3 regions of the Arthrobacter sp. TJ-265 genome follow, and region 1 is predicted to be linked to each of the others. Evidence: riboswitches for the same ligand, from Rfam matches in the RefSeq annotation. Region 1 holds a riboswitch; each other region holds the start of a gene.
What was found. Region 1 has a riboswitch for S-adenosylmethionine ahead of AC4D2E_RS00100 (ABC transporter substrate-binding protein). Riboswitches for the same ligand answer to the same signal wherever they lie in the genome.

Region 1 (4,203 bases):
TCCCTGATCAGGTTCGATCAGCCGGTTCAGGACGCGCAGGAGGGTGGACTTGCCGGACCCGGAGGGGCCGATGACCGACGCCGTCGTGCCCTGCTCCACGTGCAGGTCGATCCCCCGCAGCACGTGGTTGGAGCCGAAGGACAGGTGCAGGTTCCTGCCCGTCAGGGTCCCTGATTCTTGTGTCTTCACGCCTTCGCTCCTTCGCCGATCCTTGCGGCCAGTTCATCCGGTTCGGGCTTCTGCTTCCTGCCCACGCGCAGCCGGTTGTCGATGAAGTTGACCAGGTGCGTGAGCGGGATGGTCAGGCACAGGTAGAGCACGCCGGCAGCGATGAGCGGTGACAGGTTGCCGGTGTTGCTCGCGGCGTCGTTGCCCACCCGGAAGAGTTCGCGCTCACTGGCCACGAGGCCGATGAAGTAGATGAGCGAGGACTCCTTGATGAGCGAGATGAACTGGTTCACCAGGGCCGGCAGCACGCGCCGCACGCCCTGGGGGATCACGACGAGCTGCATCGACGAGCTGTAGCTGAAGCCGAGGGCACGCGACGCCTCCAGCTGTCCCTTCTCCACGCTCTGGATGCCGGAGCGGAAGATCTCACCGATGTAGGCCGAGGCGATCAGCGAGAGGGCGAGGATGCCCAGCGGGTACGGGCTCGTGCTGCCCGTGATCTCCCGGAGGATCGGGCCGAGCCCGAGGCCGATGAGCAGGATGATCACGACGGCGGGTAGCCCGCGGAAGATGTCCGTGTAGACGCGGGCGATCCACCGCAGCACGCGGTTGCGTGAGATCCCCATGACGGCGAGGATCATCCCGACGATCGTCCCGATGATCCCCGACGCCAGGGCGAGCATGATGGTGTTCGGCAGGCCGACGGTCAGGAGGTCCGGCAGGACAGCCGCCATCGCCTCCCAGTCGAAGAACGTCTTCCCGAGCTGTTCGAGGGCATCCATGCAGGGACCGCTACTTTACTTCCACGGCTTTGCTGCCGGGCTTCCAGTCGGAGGGCATCTCGCGGTCCGGGTACCACTCCTCGGTGAGCTCGGTCCACGTGCCGTCGGCGACGACGGCGTCGAGGCCCGCATTGAGGGCGTCGATGAGCGGCTGGTTGTCGCTGTTCACGGCGTACGCGGTGAAGTTCTCGGTGTTGATGATGGTCTCGGCGATCGTCGTGTCGTCGCCCTCCTTCACCTGACCGGTGGCCTGCTGCGACGGGGCCACCCAGGCGTCCACCTGCCCGTTCTTCACGTTCGCGTAGACGGTGTTGTAGTCGGGGAAGCGCACCGGCTCGAGACCGAGGGTGTTGGAGACGTAGTCGTCCTGGACGGTGCCCTGGACCACGCCGATGCGGGTGCTCTCCGAGAGCGAGTCGAAGCCTGTGACCGAGGAGCCGTTCTTCGTGACGACGGCCATGTAGCCGAAGTCGTAGCCGTTGGTGAAGCCCACGTTCTCGCGGCGCTCCGCGGTGGTGGAGATCGAGGAGGATCCGACGTCGAACTGCTTGTTCTGCACCTGGGCGAGGAGCGCGGAGAAGTCCGTGGACGCGAACTCGACCTCCAGGCCCAGCTTGTCGCCGATGGCGCGCAGCAGCTCGTTGTCGTAGCCGGTGAAGACGCCGTCCTCGAGGAAGATGTTCGGCGGGGCGTCCGAGAGCGTGCCGACGCGCAGCGTGCCGTCGGTGACGAGGCCGAGCTCGGCCGTGTCGATCTCGTCGATCGGCGTCGTGGTCTCGGTCGTGTACTGGTCGAGCGACTGCTGGTCGCTGCCGGCCAGGGCGTCCGTGGTCTCGGTGGGCTCGCTGCTGCCGCTGCCGCAGGAGACGGTCAAGGCGAGGAAGGGGACGGCGAATGCCGCCAGGACCTTGCGGGAGATGTTCATGATGTCCTTCGAGGTGCCGGCCCGGATGGAGGCGCGGGGAACGGGGATGGTGCGGGGGACGCCGGGTCACGGCGAGGAGGGGACAGGCTGCTGGGTGACACGCTCACTGTTCTGGGATGTGCGCGGGTGCGGGTGCCGTCACGGAGGAATGGTCCGGGACAGGCCGCACGACGCCGTACTTGCCAACCGGGGGACTTGTCCCGGCGGCCGAATCTTCACCTGGAGCACCCCACTACGGGAGAGGGTTGCTGTCCAGCCGGCCAGGGCCGAGGGCTGGAACTCTTGATTGCAGGCAAAACGCTAGGGCAGCACGAAGCACCGGGTCAAAACGAGAGGGCCGAAAACCGACGCTTGACGTAGCAGAAGGGCCTTCAGGGGCCGTTTTGTGGCGGAGATTACACGAAGCGGTCCACGAGGTCGGTGAGTTCGGCGGTCAGCGCGCTCGAGGTGCGGAGGTCCTGGCCGTCCAGCGAGAGCACCGGCGCGAGGAGCCGGATACTCGAGATCAGCCACACGGCGTCGGCCTCGAGCAGGTGGTGCGGTTCCAGCGGTCCGTAGCCGAGCTCCCACCCCTGGTCCTTCGCCGCGGCGAACAGCGCGCTCTGTGAGGTCCCAGCGAGGATCCCGCTCTCGAGCTGCGGCGTGAGGAGGGTCTTCCGGCCGTCGCGGTCGTAGGCGAGGAGGACGGTCGACGTCGGGCCTTCCAGCACCTTGCCGTCGGAGGAGGTGAAGATGACGTCGTCCGCCCCGTGCGCCTTCGCGTAGCGGACGGCGGCCATGTTGACGGCGTAGGAGAGGGTCTTCGCCCCCAGGAGCAGCCAGGGCGCGCGCTGGGCGACGGTGCTGTCGTACCCGCGCTCGAGGAAGAGGACCTTCAGGCCCGTCTCGCGCTGCCGGAGGGTGGCCTCGGGCACGCGGGAAACCTGCACCCAGGCCGTGGCCCGCCCGGCACCCTCGACGCCGCGCGTGGCGACCAGCTTCACGACGGCGTGTCCCTGGTCCGGTTCCGCTGCCGCGAACTCGCGCAGGCCGGTGCGGATCGCGCGGCTCCACGCCTCGGCGTCGGGCACGGTCAGATCCAGGGCGTCAGCCGACGCCGCGAGGCGCGCCAGGTGCGCCTGCTCCTTGCGGGGGGCTCCGTCGACGGCGAGCAGGGATTCGAAGAGGCCGTCCCCGCGGGTGGCGCCGAGGTCGGTGGCCATCAGCTGCGGCTGGGACGCGTCGGCCACCCTGCCGTCGTCATGGGCCGGGTCCAGGAACACGAGAACAGTCATGGGCCACAGCGTAGCCGCCGGAACCCCGCGGCCTCAGGTGAGTCTGACCTTCCGGGTGAAGAGTTTCTGCAGCAGGATGAAGACGAGGAGCAGGGCGCCGATCACGATGCGCGTCCACCAGGAGCTCAGCGTGCCCTCGTAGGAGATGAACGTCTGGACGATACCGAGCACGAGCACCCCCGTGAGGGAGCCGAGCACGTACCCGTAGCCTCCCGTCAGCAGCGTCCCGCCCACCACGACCGCCGCGATGGCGTCGAGTTCCAGCCCGGTGGCCGCCAGGCTGTAGCCCGAGAGGCTGTAGAACGAGAAGAGGATCCCGGCGATCGAGGAGCACAGTCCGCTGATCCCGTACACGAGGACCTTGGTGCGCGGGACGGCGAGGCCCATGAGCAGCGCCGAGGACTCTCCGCCACCGATCGCGTACACGGTCCGCCCGAACCGCGTCTGATGCAGCACGTAGAACGCGACGGCGACCACGACGAGGGCGATCACGACGCCGGGGGAGACGAACAGCGTCCCCACCAGCGGGATCCTCGCCTGCGCCATGGAGGTGAAGAAGGGGTCGGTCACGGTGATGGAATCGACGCTGATGACGTAGCAGAGGCCCCGCGCCAGGAACAGGCCCGCAAGGGTGACGATGAAGGGCTGGATCTCGAAGACCTGGATCACGAGTCCCATGAGCAGGCCGAAGGTGGCACCGGTCAGGAGGACGAGGGCGATGACCGCGGCGGGGTTCCAGCCGGCCTGCAGGAGGGCGGCGGCGATCATCATGGACAGCGCGACGACGGAGCCGACGGAGAGGTCGATGCCCCCGGTGAGGATCACGAACGTCATGCCGACGGCGAGGACGATCAGGAACGTGTTGTCGATCAGGAGGTTGAGGAAGACCTGCCCGGACAGGAACCCCGGGTACATGACGGCGCCGGCGGCGAACATGGCGAGGAAGAGGCCCATCGTCGCGAGGGTGGGGGCGTACCGCGCCTTGCCCCGCAGCCGGGTCATGCGGGGGCGGTCGAGCGGTGCCGGGGTGCGGGTGAGCACGGACATCAGGCGG
Region 2 (4,203 bases), 1.2 Mb from region 1:
GCGACCGCGAACGTCAGCGGCAGGGCCACGACGACGGCGGCCGCAGCGAGCGCCGCCGTCGCGCCGATCTGCTGCCCGATGGCTTCCGTGACGGGCAGGCGCAACCGGTAGGACTGTCCGAGGTCCCCCTGGAGGAGGTTCCCGAGGTAGCTGCCGTACTGGACGATGAAGGGCTGGTCGAGCAGGTAGTCGGCACGGACCTGCGCGAGCGTCTCGGCGGTGGGCCGTGCATCGGGTCCTCCGAGGATCAGCAGCGCCGTGTCGCCCGGGATCAGGTAGACCGCGAGGAACGTCAGCGTCGCGGCTCCCCAGAGGACACCGATCCCGACGGCGAGCCGCGTGAGGACGCGCCGGAGCACGGCCATCTACTCGGCCTTCCAGGCGTACGTGAGGACCGGCACCGGGTGGGAGGTGTCCACGGCGACGTCGTGCAGGGTGTTCGCGTAGGCGAACTGGCTCGGATTCTCGTAGAGCGGCACGCCGGGCACGATCTCGAGCAGCCGGTGCTGCGCCTTCGAGTACGCCTCCTCGGCGGCGGGTCCGTCATCGGCCTCACGGGCCGCGGAGAGCAGCGCGTCGAGCTGCGGGTCGTTCACGTACGAGGAGTTCTGACCGATCCGCTCACCTGTGATCTCGGAGGAGTGGTAGCGGATGAACAGGACGTCGGTGGTGTTGGTGTGCCACACCCCGGCCAGGGCGTCGTAGTCGCCGGCGTAGCGGAGTTCGGTGAGCTGCGCCTGGGGGAGCTGGATGATCTGGAGGTCGAAGCCGACCTTCCGCGCCTCACCCTGGAGCTGCACGAGCAGCGGGCTCGGCGTGGAACTCTCCACCGTGGGCACCTCGACCGTGAGCCGCTTCCCGTCCCGCGTGCGGAAGCCCTCGTCGTCCCGCCCGGTCCAGCCGGCGTCGTCGAGCAGCTGGTTCGCCCGCTCGGGGTCGTGGGTCAGCACGCCCTCCACGGACGGGTCGTAGTACTTGCTCTCCTTCGACAGGAAGCCGTCGATCGGGGTGTAGGTGCCGAAGCCGAGGCTCTCCGTGACGGCTCCCGTGTCCACGGCGGCGGCGAACGCCTGGCGGACCGCGAGGTCGTCGAACGGCGCCCGGTCGAGGTTGAAGCTCAGCACGTAGGGGCTGCCGGTGCGGGGCAGGTTCTCGTAGGTGAAGTCCGGGTCCGCCTGGACCGCGGCGGCGTTCTGCGGCGCGAGGTTCTCGGTCAGGTCGTACTGCCCCGAGACGAGGGACTGGTGGCGGATGACGGGTTCGCTGACGAGGGTGACCTCCACACCGTCGAGGTGCGCTTCGCCGTCACCGTCCAGCCATTCCGGCGCCCAGTCGTAGCCGTCCCGTTTGGTGTAGCTGATGCTCTGGCCAGGCTTGTAGTCGGCGACGGTGAAGGGACCGGTGCCGATCGGCTCCTGGCACAGCGTCTCGGGGGACTCGGAGATGGCCTTGCCCGAGTTCATGCCGAGCCAGGACTGCGCGAGCGTGTAGAGGAACGGCGTGTAGGGGTACGCGAGGTGCGCTTCGAAGGTGTACTCGTCGATCACGGTGCCGTCCACGTACGGGGCGATGTACGCGGCGGCGAGGGGCGACTTCGTGGCGGGGTCCCTCATGTGCTCGAAGTTCTGCCCGAGGACCTCCGCGTTCCAGGGGGAGCCGTCGCTGAAGGTGACGCCCTGCTTCAGGCGGAACGTGTACGTCTTGCCGTCCTCCGAGACCTCCCAGGACTCCGCGAGGTACGGCGCGATCTCCCCGTTCTCGTCGAGGGTCACCACGTTGTCGTAGATCAGGCGCCCCAGGAACTGTTGCTGCGTCGCCGAGATGCCGTGCCCGTCGAGGCACCCCGGCTCGGCCGAGATGGACACGTCGAGGACGCCGCCGGCCACCGGCTCGCCGTCGGTGACGGCGGACGGGCTCGCCGGCCCGGCGCAACCGGTCAGGAGGGCGAGGAGGCCGACGGCGGACAGGGCGGTGACATGTCCGAAGTAGTTTCGATTTCGGGCAGGACAAAGTACGGATGCATTCATGGAGAATTCCTCGGAAAGGCGTTCCGGCGCAACGCACAGCGCATTACGCAGGGAATGGGAAGAAAAGGGGAAGACGCGCAGAAGGCGCCGGGATCCTGCTAGGGGAAGGCGGTACAGCTCATGATGAGTGCCTTTCGAAGTGCTCTTGCCCGCGCCGGACCGGCACTGAGTGCCAAGGCGAAGGCCGCTTCGTCATCCGAACCACCCACGAACATGGGGTTGGTGCGCGGCCTAGTCGGAGCTTGGCGACCGCGTCTCTTGAAGCTGCAATTACTATAAGCATGCCCCTCGATCGATTCGGTCAACAAGAAGTTATGTGACTACGACTATGCGCGGGCCCGGCCGCGCCCGGGGATAAGGCCGGGTATCACGATCGGAAGCGTCGGCCCGCCGGCAGATGTCGCCGCGTGCTGCGGGCACCGGTCCCTGGGGCCCGTGCCGCGCGCAGCGCGTAGAGGATGGTCAGGAGATCGATGCCCTCCTGGCCGAACGCGCCGGCCAGTGGGGGGACGAGTCCCCGGGCGGCGCCCGTCATCAACACGAGGCTCAGGGCGATGCCGATGCCGATGCTCTGCAGCGCTATGCGCAGGGTCCGCTTGCCGATGATCACGGCCTCTGTGACTTTCGCGAGGTCGTCGACGGTGATGATCACCTCCGCCGATCCCGGCGCCCCACGTAGACGGCGGTTTCCCCCGGTGCCAGGGGAGTGTCCGGGACGCGCCCGACGATGCCTTCCACGAAGCGGCGTTTGCCGACGGCGATCGCGGTCCCCGCGACCTCGGCGCGAGGACCTCGTCCTCGGTGAGGGGTCCCGCCGTCGGGGCGAGGACGATCCCACCCACCAGTAGGAATAGGACGTCGCGATGATCTGCGCGGCGGCCGATGTGCATGCGCGTCATCCTGGGCCGCGCCACGGAGGGCATGCAGGGCCGCTGTGCCCCATCGGCTGGCGTGTCAGGCGTCGCGTGAGGTGGTCAGGTGGGTCCCGAGGAGACGGTCAGGTTGTTGTAGACGGCGCGGACGGCCGGGTCGCACCAGCAGGCGAAGCCTGCGCGTGACTTGTCTTCGCGGCGCACGGCGATTCCGGAAAGCACCACGATGCCCGCCGTCACGGTGATGTCCAGAACGCGCAGTCGGCCGCGCGGCGCAGCAGATCCTCGAGTGATGCGGGACTACTTGCCCCGCGTCCTCCTACATCCTCGACGAGGTGGTTGTCGACCGACGTCGTCATCCGTCCACTGTGCGCCGGGCACCGGTTCCCGTGCAGGGTCCAAGGTCCTTCCCCGGCCGTCCCGGCCCGCAGGTCCGGGCGGAGGACGACGCCGGATGGGACTTTAGGCCCTAGTAGTCGGTTGATGACTCGCGTGTGATGTTCGTGCAAAGCGAGACACCGATCCGAGAGGTTCGCACAGTGACCAACATCAGTTCAATTTGGACGAGGATCGATCCTGGAGTGCAGCAGTGGGTTCTCGCGAACCCGGGATGCCTGGTCCTGCCGCGCACTCTGGTGAATCGGGTGGAAGCAAGCATCGGCGAGAGCCTGCACGCGGACGACCACGGGGAGTACTGGTTCTCCGGCGAGGAGCTCGTGTTCCTGAAGGCGCGTCGTCGGGCACAGGAACTCGGCGGGTACAGCGCGGATGGGCAGGGCAGCATCCGATGGGACGACCACGCAGAGATGCTGGACCGGTGAGGCGGCGTCCAATCGCGGCCGGCGGTGTGACCCGGGGATCGGCGAGGACCGCCTACCGTCGGGGAGGGACCACTGCCCTCGGTGCCGAGTCCGAGGAGACGATGCGGCGGCGCGCGATGGCGATGCACCCCTCGGCCTCCAACCGGAAGCTCAAGATCCTCGTCAGCGCCGACGCCGAAGCGCACATCGTGCAGATCCTCGTGCACGGCTGCGTGTCTGCGGTCAATCTGCACGCCCTCGACCTCGTGGTGAGACGGGCAGCCACCCTGTCACCGGGAACGAACGTCGTTCTCGACCTGAGCGAAGCGCAGGCCTGGGACTCGGTGCGGACCGATCTTCGCTCCGAGTCGATCACCGCGCGTCTGACCGCGCAGGGGACCGCACCCGCGCCCTTCCCTCTGGGGGTCATACCGCCCGCACCCTAGGGTGCGGGGCAACGGACAGGTGCACCCTGGGTTCAACGGCGAGCGCGGGGTGCACCGA
Region 3 (4,203 bases), on a different contig from region 1:
GGTAGGGGGAGGAGGACTGCAGGTAGGTCGCCACGAAGTAGGACGCCCGCGAGGGCTTGTCCGAGGCCCCGACGATCGCGACCGACCGAGCGTGCCTCAGCAGGTTCAGCCGTTCGGGCGCCGTCGGCCCTTCCCAGGTCCGTCCAGGTGTCGCGTTGCCGGTGCCGCCGCTCATGCTCCCACTCCCACTGCCCGCGTCGCCGATGCGTCGTCGTCGTTCTCTCCGGCCGCTTCCTGCGGCAGGTCCTCGAAGGAGGCGTCGGCGGCGTTCACCGCGATGTCCAGGGCCTGGTCCAGGTCCCAGAGGATGTCCTCGAGGTCCTCCAGGCCCACGGAGATGCGCACGAGGTCCTCGGGGACGCCCGCCGCTGCGAGCTGCTCGGCCGAGAGCTGCTGGTGCGTCGTCGAGCCCGGATGGATCACGAGGGTGCGGGAGTCGCCCACGTTCGCGAGGTGCGAGGCGAGCTGCAGGGACTCGATGAACTTCTGTCCCGCCTTGCGCCCGCCCCTGATGCCGAAGCTGAACACGGAGCCGGGGCCCTGCGGAAGGTAGGTCTTCGCCCGCTCATGATGCGCGTGGGTGGGGAGCCCGGCGTAGTTGACGTACTCCACCCGCGGGTCGGCCTGCAGCCACTCCGCGACGGCCAGGGCGTTCTCGAGGTGTTCGTCCAGGCGCTGCGCGAGGGTCTCGACCCCCTGGAGGAGCTGGAACGCGGACATCGGCGAGAGGGAGGGCCCGATGTCGCGGAGCTGCTCGGTGCGCAGCTTGGTCAGGAACCCGTATTCCCCGAAGTTCGCCCACCACTGGATGTTGCCATAGGAGGGCACGGGTTCGGTCATCATGGGGAATTTGCCGTTGCCCCAGTCGAAGCGGCCGCTCTCCACGATCACGCCGCCGAGCGTGGTGCCGTGCCCGCCGATGAATTTGGTGGCCGAATGGATGACGATGTCCGCGCCGTGCTCGATGGGGCGCACCAGGTAGGGCGTGCTCAGCGTGGAGTCGACGATGAACGGGATGCCGGCGTCGTGGGCGACCTTCGCGAGGCCTGCGAGGTCGGCGATCTCGCCGGAGGGGTTCGCGATCACCTCGGCGTAGACCGCCTTGGTGTTGTCCCGGAGGGCGGCCGCGTAGTCCGCGGGGTCCGTCCCGGGGACGAAGGTGGTCTCGATGCCGAACCGGCGCAGGGTGACGTCGAGCTGGGTGACCGTGCCGCCGTACAGCTGGGAGGCGGCGACGATGTGGTCCCCGGCCTGGCAGAGCGCCGCGAAGGTGATGAACTCCGCGCTCATGCCCGACGCCGTCGCCACGGCCCCGATCCCGCCCTCGAGGGAGGCGATGCGCTCCTCGAACGCCGCGACCGTCGGATTGCCGATCCGCGAGTAGATGTTGCCGTACTTCTGCAGGGCGAAGAGGTTCGCGGCGTCGTTGGTGTCCTTGAACACGAACGAGGTCGTCTGGTAGATGGGGACGGCCCGGGCCCCGTGGGTGGCGTCGGGAGTGCCGCCGGCGTGGAGTGCACGCGTGCGGAAACCGAAGGAACGTTCTGCCATCAGGCACCTGCCTTGCTGGGTTCGGATGCTGCGAGGGGGATTTCGGGGGCGACGTCGATGCCGAAGGCTGCCGTGGCTGCACTCATGGGTTCCTCCATCGTTCTGGCAGTAGCACCCTCATGCCGCCGCGCAACGCGGAGGCCAGGGTTGCTGCGGCGTCAGTGAGCCAGATCTCTCAGCCGCTCGGGATGGTCGGATCGAGTCTGACACCGGGCCGGTGCAGAACCAAACCATGTGTCCCCGTGTGAGGCAGGGGTTGCGGCGACCTAGGCTGGAGGGATGGAGGAATGGAGATCGGCAAGCCGGGCGCAGGACCGCAAGCTGTGGCAGACGCTCTGGTACGTCGGAGCCGCGCTGACGCTCACGCTGGCCAGCAGCATCCTTGTGGCCCTGGGCGGCCTTGGAACGGCGGCCACGGACTGGTTCTACATCCAGCAGGCGGTGCTGCTCTCGCTCAGTGCAGCCGGGACGGTCTTCGCCCTCCGTCGCTGGCGGGCGCTGCGCGGCTGAGGAGCACTTCACCCCCCGTTACTCTAATGTGACAGAAGTGACTGCTGTTGGGTATGGTCAACATGTGCTTCCGCGACCGTGGGGCGCTCCTGGACGGAATGCCGAGCCCTGCCGTCGTCCCGGACTCGTTCGCAACCACGAAAGGCAGGGACGGGGGAACCACTAGTTCCACCGGGCGCGCAGGAGACCCTGCAGGCGCCCTCGGGGTTAAGTCGCACCACATCACCCACGGGTGATGTTCGCGGCCGGGTGACTCCCATCCGAACCCGACAGCTCACCCCGCAGGCATGGGAGAGGTATAGAACCATGTCACGAAACATTTCTTCAGCGCGCCACCGTGCCGACGTCGACGGCAGTCTCGCGCTGCAGGGCCTGTCCCGCGCCGCCAGGGCCCACACCACCGCCGTAGGCCGCCCCGTCGCCATCGCCGCCGTCACCTCGGGCCTCGCGCTCGGCGCCGTGGGCACCGCCCATGCCGGTGAGTACACCGAGCAGGGCGCGACGACGACCCCCGCGGTCGTTGCAGCCCCCGCAGCACAGGCTGCCCCCGCCGCGCAGACAGCGGTCGCCTCCCCGACGACGCACACCGTCGTCCCGGGTGACACGCTGGGCGCCGTCTCGGCACGCTACGGCGTGGACCTGACCGCGGTCCTCACGGCGAACGGCCTGTCCGTCGCATCGATCATCTTCCCGGGCGACACCATCACCATCCCGACGGGCGGCGCCGCTGCGGCCCCGGCCCGGACGGTCTCGGTGCCCGTGGCCGCTCCCCAGGCTGCGCCCGCGGCCGTCGTGGCTCCTGCTGCGCCTGTCCAGCAGGCCGCGGCCTTCGCCCCGGCTCCCGCCTCCACGGCTCCCGGCTCCGGCGTGTACCTGGCCTCCGCCAAGATCACCCCGGTCGCAGCCTCCGGTGGTACCGCCGGCACCCTTCTGGCCTCCGCCCGGTCCCAGCTCGCCTCCGGTGCCGTCCAGGACTGCACCATCCTCGCGGAGAAGGCACTGCGCGCCGCAGGAATCCCCGTCGGCGACCTCGGCCCCTCGCAGTTCCTGCAGTTCGGCTCCAGGGTGGCATCCCCTGCCCCGGGTGACCTCGTCGTCACCGGCGGCCACGTCGCGATCTACGCCGGCGGCGGCCAGGTCATCAGCAGCGGCATGAACGGGGCGAACCTCACCATGCAGCACTCCCTCTCCGACCTCCCGGGAGCCTCCTTCGTCCGGGTTGCTGGCTGACACCGGAACGAACCACGCGCGGGAAGCGGCAGGTGCTTGGACGGGGCCCTGCCGCTTCCTTCTTTTAATGACCGCTCCCGGACGGTGCGTCAGCGGCGGGACAGCACGTCCTGGATCCCCGCGATGCACCCCTCGTTCTGCAGGGACGTGGTGTCCCCGAGCGGCGAGCCCTCGTAGAGCTGTGTGAGCAGACGGCGCATGATCTTGCCGGAGCGCGTCTTCGGCACATCGGGCACGACGACGACGGCGGACGGCCGCGCGATCGGTCCGATCGCCGCCGCGACGTGGGCGCGGAGCGTCGAGGTGACGTCCGTGTCCGGATCCGTACCCGCGGCGAGGACCACGAAGGCCGCAATGGCATGGCCCGTCAGGGGATCGGGCACGGGGCATGCGCCGGCTTCGGTGACGAGGGGATGGGCCACGAGCGCCGATTCGATCTCGATCGTGGACAGGCGATGACCCGAGACGTTGATGACGTCGTCCACGCGGCCCAGGATCCAGGTGTCACCGTCGTCGTCGTACCGGGCGCCGTCGCCGGCCAGGAACCAGCCCTGCGCTGCGAACCTCCGCCAGTAGGAGTCGAGATACCGCTGCGGGTCTCCCCAGACGGTGCGCGCCATGGCCGGGCCGTGGCGGTCCACCACGATCAGGCCATGCACGCCCGGCGGGACGGGGTGGCCCTCCTCGTCGACGATGCGCGTGCTGACCCCGGGCAGTGCGCGGGCAGCGCAGCCCGGCTTGAAGTCCGCGTCGGTGGGGCTGGGGGAGAGCACCGTGGCGCCGGTCTCGGACTGCCACCAGGTGTCGACGACGGGCACCTCGTCGCGGCCGAGGTTCCGGCGGAACCAGCGCCACGCCTCGGGGTTGACCGCCTCGCCGACCGTGCCCAGCACGCGGATGCTCGAGAGGTCG

Region 2: it holds a riboswitch for S-adenosylmethionine, as region 1 does, so the genes downstream of both, AC4D2E_RS06000 (ABC transporter substrate-binding protein) here and AC4D2E_RS00100 (ABC transporter substrate-binding protein) in region 1, are expected to answer to the same signal.
Region 3: it holds a riboswitch for S-adenosylmethionine, as region 1 does, so the genes downstream of both, AC4D2E_RS12830 (O-acetylhomoserine aminocarboxypropyltransferase/cysteine synthase family protein) here and AC4D2E_RS00100 (ABC transporter substrate-binding protein) in region 1, are expected to answer to the same signal.

Annotation. Positions count from the first base shown of each region.
Region 1 is NZ_JBZCND010000001.1:15,835-20,037, forward strand. Features, by position in the region: gene AC4D2E_RS00090 (amino acid ABC transporter ATP-binding protein) at 1-189, opposite strand, end outside; gene AC4D2E_RS00095 (amino acid ABC transporter permease) at 186-950, opposite strand; gene AC4D2E_RS00100 (ABC transporter substrate-binding protein) at 961-1,875, opposite strand; SAM riboswitch class IV at 2,046-2,163, opposite strand; gene AC4D2E_RS00105 (aminodeoxychorismate lyase) at 2,271-3,149, opposite strand; gene yjfF (galactofuranose ABC transporter, permease protein YjfF) at 3,183-4,196, opposite strand; gene AC4D2E_RS00115 (ABC transporter permease) at 4,196-4,203, opposite strand, start outside.
Region 2 is NZ_JBZCND010000001.1:1,249,845-1,254,047, forward strand. Features, by position in the region: gene AC4D2E_RS05995 (ABC transporter permease) at 1-365, opposite strand, end outside; gene AC4D2E_RS06000 (ABC transporter substrate-binding protein) at 366-2,027, opposite strand; SAM riboswitch class IV at 2,164-2,291, opposite strand; gene AC4D2E_RS06005 (hypothetical protein) at 2,395-2,679, opposite strand; gene AC4D2E_RS06010 (BON domain-containing protein) at 3,002-3,139, opposite strand; gene AC4D2E_RS06015 (hypothetical protein) at 3,439-3,720, shown strand; gene AC4D2E_RS06020 (hypothetical protein) at 3,717-4,145, shown strand.
Region 3 is NZ_JBZCND010000003.1:245,786-249,988, forward strand. Features, by position in the region: gene AC4D2E_RS12825 (CoA-binding protein) at 1-175, opposite strand, end outside; gene AC4D2E_RS12830 (O-acetylhomoserine aminocarboxypropyltransferase/cysteine synthase family protein) at 172-1,551, opposite strand; SAM riboswitch class I at 1,643-1,746, opposite strand; gene AC4D2E_RS12835 (hypothetical protein) at 1,831-2,061, shown strand; cyclic di-AMP (ydaO/yuaA leader) riboswitch at 2,182-2,362, shown strand; gene AC4D2E_RS12840 (C40 family peptidase) at 2,368-3,291, shown strand; gene acs (acetate--CoA ligase) at 3,381-4,203, opposite strand, start outside.